3 regions of the Kitasatospora sp. NPDC101176 genome follow, and region 2 is predicted to be linked to each of the others. Evidence: riboswitches for the same ligand, from Rfam matches in the RefSeq annotation. Region 2 holds a riboswitch; each other region holds the start of a gene.

Region 1 (3,200 bases), on a different contig from region 2:
TCGGGGGAGATCCGCAAGGTGCGGATCGACGGCGCGGTCAGCCGCCTCTCCACCGAGGGCTACGTCTACCTGCCGCCGCAGTACTTCCAGCCGGAGTACGCGCAGAAGCAGTTCCCGGCGGTGATCGTGAGCACCGGGTTCCCCGGGATCGCCGAGAACCTGATCACACGCTTCAACTACCCCGGCGCGGCGCTCAAGCTGCTCCAGGAGGGCCGGATGCAGCCGACCGTCATGGTCCTGGTGCGTCCCTCGCCCGCCCTGCCGCAGGACACCGAGTGCGAGGACATCCCGGGCGGCGCGCAGTCCGACACGTACTTCACCAAGGACGTCCCCTCGGCGATCCAGGCGAGCTACCGGGTCTCCGCGGACCCGCAGGCCTGGGCCTTCATGGGCAACTCCACCGGTGGCTACTGCGCGCTCAAGCTGGCCATGCGCCACCCCGACGTCTTCCCGACGGCCGTCGCGCTCTCCGCCTACTACGACGCGGCGGACGACCCGACCACGGGGGACCTGTTCGGCGGCAGCAGCCAGCGCCGCAACGAGGCGAACCTGTTGTGGCGGCTGAAGAACCTGCCGCAGCCTAAGGTGTCCGTGCTTCTCGCCGGCACCAAGAAGGGCGACGGCGACTACCGGCGCGAGACCGAGGCCTTCGTCGACGCGGTGAAGGACCCGATGAAGGTGTCCTACAGCATGCTGGAGAACGGCGGCCACAACTTCGAGACGTGGAGCGCGCTGCTGCCCTCCTCGCTCGAGTGGCTGTCCCAGCACCTCAAGGTGCCCAACCAGACCGTCTGAGCCCCGGCCCGACCGGCCCCTGACCGCAGCGGCCCCGGCCGGACCGACCGGACCGATCGGTCAGGCCACCCGCTCCAGGGTCCCGGTGTGCAGCTCGCCCACCCGGCCGCCCTCGCCCTCGAAGGTCCAGAAGGCGCGGACCGTCAGCCTGCCGAGGTCCATCACGTGGCTGACGGTGATCCCGCTCTGCTCCGTCCAGCTGACGAAGTAGATCTCCGGCGCCACCTCGGCGACGTGCAGCCGCACGTCCTCCCACTGGCCCGCGGACTCGCCGAGGCCCTCCCAGCGCAGCCGCGTGCCGTCGGCCGAGTAGGCGTTGCGGAAGGCCGCGCCGTTGTCGGCCCGGAAGAGGTAGGTGCGGCCGGCGAAGGCGGGCAGGGGCGCGGTCATGGTGGGGCGGTACCTCGTTCCCGGTGGGGTGCGCACGGTGGTCCGTGTGGTCTTGTGCACTGCGGAAGATGTCGGACCTCCAATTTATCCGACCGGGCGAGCCCGGCGGGTGCAGTTGTGCCGGGCGCGGCCGGGGGAGTCGGCCGCGCCGGAGGGCGCACCGGGCGGGTGCCCGCCGGACGTCCCTCGGGGGCACCGGCGAGCCGTCCTCCGGCCGCCGGGTGCCGGCTGCGGAGGCCGGGAGCCGGGTGGACGCCCGGCTCGGCCGAGGGGATGATCAACTCGACCGCCACGCAGCGTCGTTGATCGACACCACTGTGAGCTGCACGACAACCCGCCCGGCAGAGTTGTCCGTTCACGGACGGTCTGCCTAGCCTGCAACGGCCGTCCGCCACGCGGACCCCGCCGCCGGGACGCCGAGTCCCGTCCACCCGCCGGCGGGCAACCGAGGACCACAGTGGACGGGAGCGGGGGAACCAAGGTCAGCGCCCGGCCCGCACGCTCTCCCGCGTGCGGGTCGCGGCTAGGGGTGAAGCCGCTCCCACCGGCGGCCGGGCAACTGCAGCCCGAACCCGACAGCTCACCTCGCAGGCGTCGCAGAGGACACCCCATGCACCAGCCTGCCCTCCGGCGCCGCACGCCGCGCCACGCCCGCCCGGCCCACCGGGGCCGCCTCGCCGCCCTCGCCGCCACCGGGGCGGTCGCCGTCAGCGGTGCCGGTCTGCTGGGCCTCCCGGCGACCGTCGCCGCCCACGCCGCCACCACCCCGACCGTCACCCAGGACCGGCTGGCCCCCGCGACGATGGTCGCCAACAAGGCCGCCACCGCCTCGCTGACCGTCCACTCCTCGGCCTGCGTCACCGCGAAGACGGTGGGTGTGGGCGTGCGCGACGCGCGCGGCACCAACCTGGACTTCCCCGGCAACCTCTCCAACGTGCAGATCTGCCCGAGCGGGCTGTCCTTCACCAGCGGTGCCCGCGCGCTGCCGGCCGGGACGTACAGCCAGTTCGGCTTCTGGCAGGACCTCGGCGGCGCCTGGCACAACCTGCCCTCGCAGCAGCTGGTGGTCTCCGGCACGGCGACCCCGACCCCGGCTCCCACCGCGACCCCCACCGCCACCCCGACGCCGTCCCCCACCGGCACCCCCGGTGCCACGGCGAGCCCCTCGGCGGGCACACCGGCCTCCCCGGTCGCGGGCAAGGCGCTGACCTGGTCCGACGAGTTCAACAGCTCGATCACCTGGGGCTCGCGCTGGGTCGGTGACAAGAGCACCGCCTACAGGTACGGGAACCACAACCCGGACGACAACAAGCTCGACCTGCTGAACAAGAACAACGTCAGCGTCGCCAACGGGGTCGCCACCTTCACCGCCGCGCCGAGCGGCACCACCCTGGAGAACGGCAAGCAGGCCTGGAACGCGGGCTTCCTGACCACCGAGGGCTCCAGCGAGGGCTTCCAGGTCAAGACCGGCGACTACGCCGAGACCCGGGTCAAGCTGCCGTCCGGTTCCGGCGCCTGGCCGGCCCTGTGGACCTGGAAGAACGGCAACGGGGAGATCGACTCCTTCGAGTACCACCCCGACAACCCGAACCTGCTGGAGCTGACCAACCACGTCAACCCCGGCAACGCCAAGTACTACACCGACGCCAGTGCCGTCGCGAAGGACCAGTGGGTGACGATCGGCACCTACTACGGCGCCAACTCGGTCGACTGGTACGTCAACGGCGTCAAGGTCTTCTCGGACGGCAAGGGCGTCGGCGCCAACTGGTCGGCGTACCTGATCCTCAACCTCTCGGTCTGCGCGGGGCAGTACCACCCGGCGCCGCAGGGGACCACGCCGCTCAGCATGGCCGCTGACTACGTCCGGGTCTACCGCTGACGCGTGAGCCGTCGGGTCCAGCCGCTCGGGCCCGACGGCTCACGTGATCACCGCCGGCAGCCCGTTCCCGGCTGCTGACGCCCGAGCGCCCGGGGCCGACCACTCGGCCCCGGGCGCTCGGGCGTACCGGCTCAGT
Region 2 (3,200 bases):
TTTTCCGGATTCTCACCTGATCGGGTGAGGCCGATGGAAGAAGGAGCCGGTCCTTGGCCTCCCACCGCCGTCCCAAGCAGCCGAGCCGCGCGCGGGTCTCCGTGCTCACCGCTGCTGCTGCGACCGCGGTCGCCCTCTCCGCCCAGGTGGCCGCGCACGCCGCGCCCCAGCCGAACAAGACGGACGTCAAGGCGCAGATCGACCAGCTCCAGCAGGAGCAGGAGCAGGCGGCCGAGAAGTACAACGGCGCCAAGGAGCGGTCCGACCAGCTCCGCAAGCAGGCCGACCAGCTGCAGGACCAGGTGGCCCGCAGCCAGGAGCAGATGACCCAGCTGCAGACGGGCCTGGCCGAGGTGGCGGGCGAGCAGTACCGCACCGGCGGCATCGACCCGTCCGTCCAGCTGATGCTCTCCTCCGACCCGTCCGGGTACCTGGACAAGGCCTCCAGCGTCCAGCAGGCCAGCACCAGCCAGGCCGAGGCGCTCAAGGGGCTGCTGGACCAGCAGCGCCGGCTGGACCAGGAGAAGGCCGAGGCCGCCGCCGTGCTGGCCTCGCTGGACTCCACGACCAAGGACCTGAACCAGGCCAAGTCGGACGTCAACCAGAAGCTCAAGGCCGCCCAGGACCTGCTGAACTCGCTCAGCGCCTCCGAGCGGGCCGCGCTGCGCGCCCAGCAGGCGCAGGACGACCGGGCCTCGCGCGGCGCGGACCGGGTCGACCTCAGCAGCCTGCCGCCCGCGAGCGGGTACGCGGCCGTGGCCGTCGCCAAGGCGATGAGCAAGCAGGGTTCGCCGTACGTCTGGGGCGCCACCGGCTCGACCACCTTCGACTGCTCGGGCCTGATGGTCTGGTCGTACGCCCAGGCCGGCGTCTCGCTGCCGCGCACCTCGCAGGAGCAGGGCAACGTCGGCACCCGGGTGCCCTCGCTGGACCAGGCCCAGCCGGGCGACCTGGTGATCTACGGCAGCGACCGGCACCACGTCGGGATGTACATCGGCAACGGCATGGTGGTGCACGCCCCGCACACCGGTGACGTGGTGAAGGTGATGAAGGCCGACGCGATGCCGATCAACACCATCCGCCGGGTCTGACGGCGGGACAGCCGCCGCGGGGCCGTCGCCGACCCTGTGATCCCCGCCACTCCCGACCGGGGGTGGCGTTCGGATTTCTGCGCGCCCCAGGGGTCCTGAACGGCCTTGCGGTGAAAGCCGATCAGCTTTGCGTGCGGTGGTGATCACCATCGGTCATATTCACAAATGAACTTGGGTCTTCTTCCATCTTTTTTCTGACAAGGATTTGAACGGATCACGGTTCAGTTACTAGGGTCGTGCCTCGAACCACCGCACTGTCGATCGCCCAGCCAGGGTGGCGGCGGTGGTTTCCGTCGAGTTCGCGAAGCAGCGGGGCAGCCCGAAGGGCCGCCCGGCGGGGAGCCCAGTGTTCGGGGGCGCTGTGGAGCGGAGCCGGGGAACCACGTTCCTCCGGGGTGAATCGGCGTCAGGTCGGCCGGTGGAACGGCCGTGAGGCGTCGTAGGGCCCGCTTCCGGCCCGAACCCGTCAGCTCACCCGGTAGGCGGACGTAGGAAGAAGGAGCCCGCCTTCGTGGCGTCCCATCGTCGTCCCAAGCCCGCCGGCCGCGCCCGGGTGTCGATCCTGACCGGTGTCGCCGCCGCGGCGGTCGCGCTGTCCGCGCAGTCCGGCGCCCACGCCGACCCGCAGCCGACCAAGGACCAGGTCAAGGAGCAGGTCGACCAGCTCAACGAGCAGGCCGAGGTCGCCACCGAGAAGCTCAACGCCGCCCAGGAGAAGCAGCAGGAGCTGCAGAAGCAGGTCACCGGCCTGCAGGACCAGGTGGCGCGGCAGCAGGCGCAGGTGACCGACCTGCAGGGCGGCCTGGCCGAGATCGCCGGCGAGCAGTACCGCAACGGCGGCATATCCCAGACCGTCCAGCTGATGTTCTCCGCGAGCCCGGACAACTTCCTCAACCAGGCCGGCACGCTGAACCAGGCCGGTGACACCCAGAAGGGGCAGCTGAAGCAGCTCCAGGACGAGCAGCGCAAGCTCGACCAGGTGCGCACCGAGGCCCAGGGCAAGCTCGCCGAGATGGAGACCACCACTCAGCAGCTGAAGGCCGCCAAGGACGAGGTCCAGGGCAAGCTCAAGGCCGCGCAGGACCTCCTCAACACGCTGACCGAGCAGGAGCGCCAGGCGCTCCGCGCGGCCGAGGAGAAGGCCGCCGCCGAGGCCAAGGCCAAGGCCGACGCCGCCGCGAAGGCCGCCCAGCAGCAGGCCGCGCAGCAGGCCGCCGACCGCTCCTCGCGGGACAGCAACCGCACCGACCTGAGCGCCCCGACCACCTCGGCGCCCGCCCCCAAGCCGGTCGCCGCCGGCAGCTCCCGCGGTGCCGCGGCGCTGTCCATCGCCGCCACCAAGGTCGGCTCGCCGTACGTCTACGGCGCCACCGGCCCCAGCTCGTTCGACTGCTCGGGCCTGATGGTCTGGGCGTTCAACCAGGCCGGCGTGTCGCTCCCGCGGACCTCCCAGGAGCAGGCCGGTGCCGGCACCCGGATCGGCAGCGACCTCTCCCAGGCGCAGCCCGGCGACCTGCTCATCTTCTACAGCGACGCCCACCACGTGGGGATCTACGCCGGCAACGGCCAGGTGCTGCACGCGCCCAAGCCGGGTGCCTCGGTGCGCTACGAGGCGGTCTCCAACATGCCGCTGGCCTCCATCGTGCGGGTCTGATCCCCACTCCGGAGCACCCGGGCCCGGCCCTCCGTCACGGAGGGCCGGGCCTGCGGCTTTTCCACCGGGCACGGATGGGTGTCCGATTGGTGGTCGAATATTCGGGTCCGGAGGGGTTTGGACTCGCTTGCCCGGACTCGCTAACGTCTGCCACCGGACTCCCGCTTCCAGACCGCCCACCGGGTGCGGCGGCGGGGCCGTGCCGCAGGACTGGAGCCGCCGCCGCCATGCCCGTGCACCGCCGTTCCCAACTGCTCGCCCGTGCGCTGGTGCTGACCGCGGCCGCCACCACCGCCCTGGGCGTCACGACCGGCGGCAGTGCCCAGGCCGCCCCCGGGGCCCCCGAGCCGCCCAGCCGCAAGGACGTCAAGGCGCAGGTCGAACAGCTCTACGACGAGGCCGAGCAGGCGTCCGAGCGGTACAACGCCGCCCTGGAGGCCCAGCAGCGCCTCCAG
Region 3 (3,200 bases), on a different contig from region 2:
GGCAGCACCCGGCGGACGGCCGCGGGGCCGACGTCACACCCCCGGCGCCGTCCGCCCGTTGCGCGCGCCGGCGCCGGAAGCGGAGACGCACCGGGAACGCCCCCGGGAACGCCCCTGGAAACGGCGGCGGAAACGGCAGCGGCCGGCCCGGCTCGCGAGGGAGGTCTCGCGAGCCGGGCCGGCCTGGGCGTGTCCCGCGCCCATGTCCGCCGTTGCGGCGATCACCCGGTCGAGCGGTCACCCGACATGACCATCCCGGAGGATCGTTTCGCCCCGCATCAGCGGTAGTCCCGAAGGGCCCGTCCGGCGGGACCGGGCCCTCGACCCGTCAGGGTCAGAGAGCGACGCCGTGCGCCCGCAGGTAGGCGACCGGGTCGATGTCCGAGCCGTACTCGGAGCCGGTGCGGATCTCGAAGTGCAGGTGCGGGCCGGTCACGTTGCCGGTCGCACCGGAGAGGCCGATCTGCTGGCCGACGGTGACGGTCTGACCCATCGACACGCCGATCGAGGAGAGGTGCGCGTACTCGGCGTAGTGGCCGTCGGCGAGCTTGATCTCGACCTCGTTGCCGTAGGCGCCACCGTTGCCGGCCTTCACCACGACGCCGTTGGCGACGGCGCGCAGCGGGGTGCCGGTGGAGGCGACGAAGTCCTGGCCGGTGTGGTGGCCGGAGGCCCACATCGAACCGGCCACGCCGTAGGCGGTGCCCAGCTTCGGGTTGGCCAGCGGGGCGACGAAGCCCGAGGTGCTGGCGGCCGCAGGGGCGGCGGTGACGGCGGCGGCCGGCTTCGGGGCGGCGGTCTGCACCTGGGTCTGGACCGGGGCGGACGGCTTGGCAGCCTCGGTCTTGGCCTGCACCTGGGCCTTCGGCTTGGCCGGGGCGGCGGGCTTGGCCGGGGCGGCCGGGGCGGCGGGCTTCGCCGGGGCGGCGTCCGCGGACGGCGCGGCGTGGCCGGCGATCGAGAGGTGCTGACCCGGGAAGATCAGGTTCGGGTTGCCGCCGACGACCGAGCGGTTGTGCTCGTACAGCGCCTGCCAGCCACCGTCGACGTGCTTGGCGTCGGCGATCTTCGACAGGGTGTCACCGCTGACGACGCGGTAGCTCTCGGCCTGGGCCGGGGCGGTGGCGGGAGCGGCGGCCGGGGCGGCCGGCTTGGCGTCGACGCTGGTGGCGCCGGTCCAGGTGGAGCTCTGCGCGGCCGGGGCGGCCGGGGCGGTGTGCGCCTGGGCGCTCACGGCGGCCACGAGCGGAAGGGCGAAGGAGACCCCGGTGACCGCGGTGGCGATGCCGATGCGGGCGGCGCGGGGCAGGGCGATACGACGAGCCTGAGCAGGCATGGAAGTTTCCTCTCCGACGCCTGCGAGGTGAGCTGTCGGGTTCGGGCTGGAGTTGCCCGGCCGCATGCGCGGCTTCACCCCAAGCCGGCCCTGGGATCCGGTACGCGAAGCGCGTGCCGATCCCGGTCCGGCGACTTACCTGTGGGTCCCCCGCTCCTGCCGTACAGAGTTCAGTTCGAACCACCGGGCAGCGGCAGGATTCGGCGTTCCACCCGGCGGATCCGTCCGGACTGGCCGGGCGGTCGCTGAACTAAAACCCATCCGTCCGGGTGAAGCAATGTCGATCTCTTGAACGGACAACCATCCCCGCCGGGGCCGTGACACTCCGAATGATCGGCTGCACCGTGCGTGCACAATCCATTCACCCGGCGCCACTGATCCACGACGCTGCGCCGATCCCGCCACCGCTGCGCGACCGTTCGCTCACGCACCGCACACCGTCGACACACCCCCCGGTGACCCTTGTCACGCGGGCCCCGCGGGGCGCAGGATCGGGCCGTGGCCACCTCCGCGGCCGGCACCCTGCGCCTGGGCACCGCGCAGGGACGCTGGGTACTCCTGGCAACCGTGCTCGGCTCCAGCATGGCGATGCTCGACGGCACCGTGGTGAACGTCGCGTTGCCCCGGATCGGCACCGACCTCGGTGCCTCCCTCGCCTCCCTGCAATGGACCCTGAACGCCTATCTGCTGACGCTCGCCGGGCTGATCCTGCTCGGCGGCGCGCTCGGCGACCGGTACGGCCGGCGCCGGGTGTTCCTGATCGGGGTGGTCTGGTTCGCCGCCGCCTCGGCGGCCTGCGCCGCCGCCCCCACCATCCAGGTGCTGGTCGCGGCCCGCGCCGTGCAGGGCATCGGCGGCGCGCTGCTCACCCCCGGTTCGCTCGCCATGCTGCAGGCCGTCTTCCACCCGGAGGACCGCTCGGCGGCGGTCGGCCTGTGGTCGGGGCTCGGCGGCGTGTCGGCGGCGGTCGGCCCGTTCCTCGGCGGCTGGCTGGTGGACGGCCCCGGCTGGCGGTGGATCTTCCTGCTCAACCTGCCGCTGGCGGCCGCCGTCGTCGCGGTCGCCGCCCGGCACGTCCCGGAGAGCCGGGACGAGAGCGCCACCGGCCGCTTCGACGTCCTCGGCGCGCTGCTCGCCGCGCTCGCCCTCGGTGCGCTCACCTACGCGTTGACCGCCGCCGGGGAGGGCCTCTCCCCCGCGGTCTGGCTCGCCGGAGCGGTCGGGCTGGTGCTCGGCGCGGCCTTCCTCACGGTCGAACGCCGCGCCGCCGAGCCGATGCTGCCGCTCGGCCTCTTCTCCTCCCGGCTGTTCACCGCCGTGAACCTGGTCACCCTGTGCGTCTACGCGGCGTTCAGCGGGGTGTTCTTCCTGCTGGTCGTGCAGCTGCAGATCGTCTCGGGCTTCTCCCCCCTGGTCTCCGGCCTCGCCCTGGTCCCGATCACCGTGCTGATGCTCACGTTCTCGGCGCGCGCCGGGCGGCTGGGCAAGCGGATCGGCCCGCGGATCCCGCTGACCGTCGGGCCGCTGCTGTGCGCCGCCGGGGTGCTGCTGATGCTGCGCATCGGCGCCGGCTCCACCTACTGGGCAGACGTGCTGCCGGCCGTGACGGTGATGGGCTGCGGGATGACCCTGCTGGTGGCGCCGCTGACCGCGACGGTGCTGGCCGCGGTCGAGGTGCGGCACGCGGGCATCGCCAGCGGGGTCAACAACGCCGCCGCCCGCGCGGCCGGTCTGCTCGCGGTCGCCGCCCTGCCGGCGCTCGCCGGGCTCAGCGGCGACGCCTACCGGGTGCCGTCCGCGGTGGACTCCGCCTTCCACACCGCGATGCTGATCTGTGCCGGTCTGCTCTGCGCCGGCGGGCTGA

What was found. Region 2 has a riboswitch for cyclic di-AMP ahead of ACIRS1_RS04655 (NlpC/P60 family protein). Riboswitches for the same ligand answer to the same signal wherever they lie in the genome.
Region 1: linked by a shared signal. The riboswitch ahead of ACIRS1_RS01000 (hypothetical protein) and the one ahead of ACIRS1_RS04655 (NlpC/P60 family protein) in region 2 are both predicted to bind cyclic di-AMP.
Region 3: linked by a shared signal. The riboswitch ahead of ACIRS1_RS14360 (peptidoglycan DD-metalloendopeptidase family protein) and the one ahead of ACIRS1_RS04655 (NlpC/P60 family protein) in region 2 are both predicted to bind cyclic di-AMP.

The regions. Positions count from the first base shown of each region.
Region 1 is NZ_JBIWPA010000001.1:246,089-249,288, reverse strand. Features, by position in the region: gene ACIRS1_RS01010 (alpha/beta hydrolase-fold protein) at 1-795, shown strand, start outside; gene ACIRS1_RS01005 (MoaF-related domain-containing protein) at 856-1,185, opposite strand; cyclic di-AMP (ydaO/yuaA leader) riboswitch at 1,629-1,787, shown strand; gene ACIRS1_RS01000 (hypothetical protein) at 1,796-3,064, shown strand; gene ACIRS1_RS00995 (hypothetical protein) at 3,196-3,200, opposite strand, start outside.
Region 2 is NZ_JBIWPA010000002.1:419,360-422,559, forward strand. Features, by position in the region: gene ACIRS1_RS04650 (NlpC/P60 family protein) at 54-1,091, shown strand; cyclic di-AMP (ydaO/yuaA leader) riboswitch at 1,439-1,592, shown strand; gene ACIRS1_RS04655 (NlpC/P60 family protein) at 1,603-2,745, shown strand; gene ACIRS1_RS04660 (NlpC/P60 family protein) at 2,973-3,200, shown strand, end outside.
Region 3 is NZ_JBIWPA010000008.1:35,068-38,267, reverse strand. Features, by position in the region: gene ACIRS1_RS14360 (peptidoglycan DD-metalloendopeptidase family protein) at 335-1,336, opposite strand; cyclic di-AMP (ydaO/yuaA leader) riboswitch at 1,339-1,522, opposite strand; gene ACIRS1_RS14355 (MFS transporter) at 1,835-3,200, shown strand, end outside.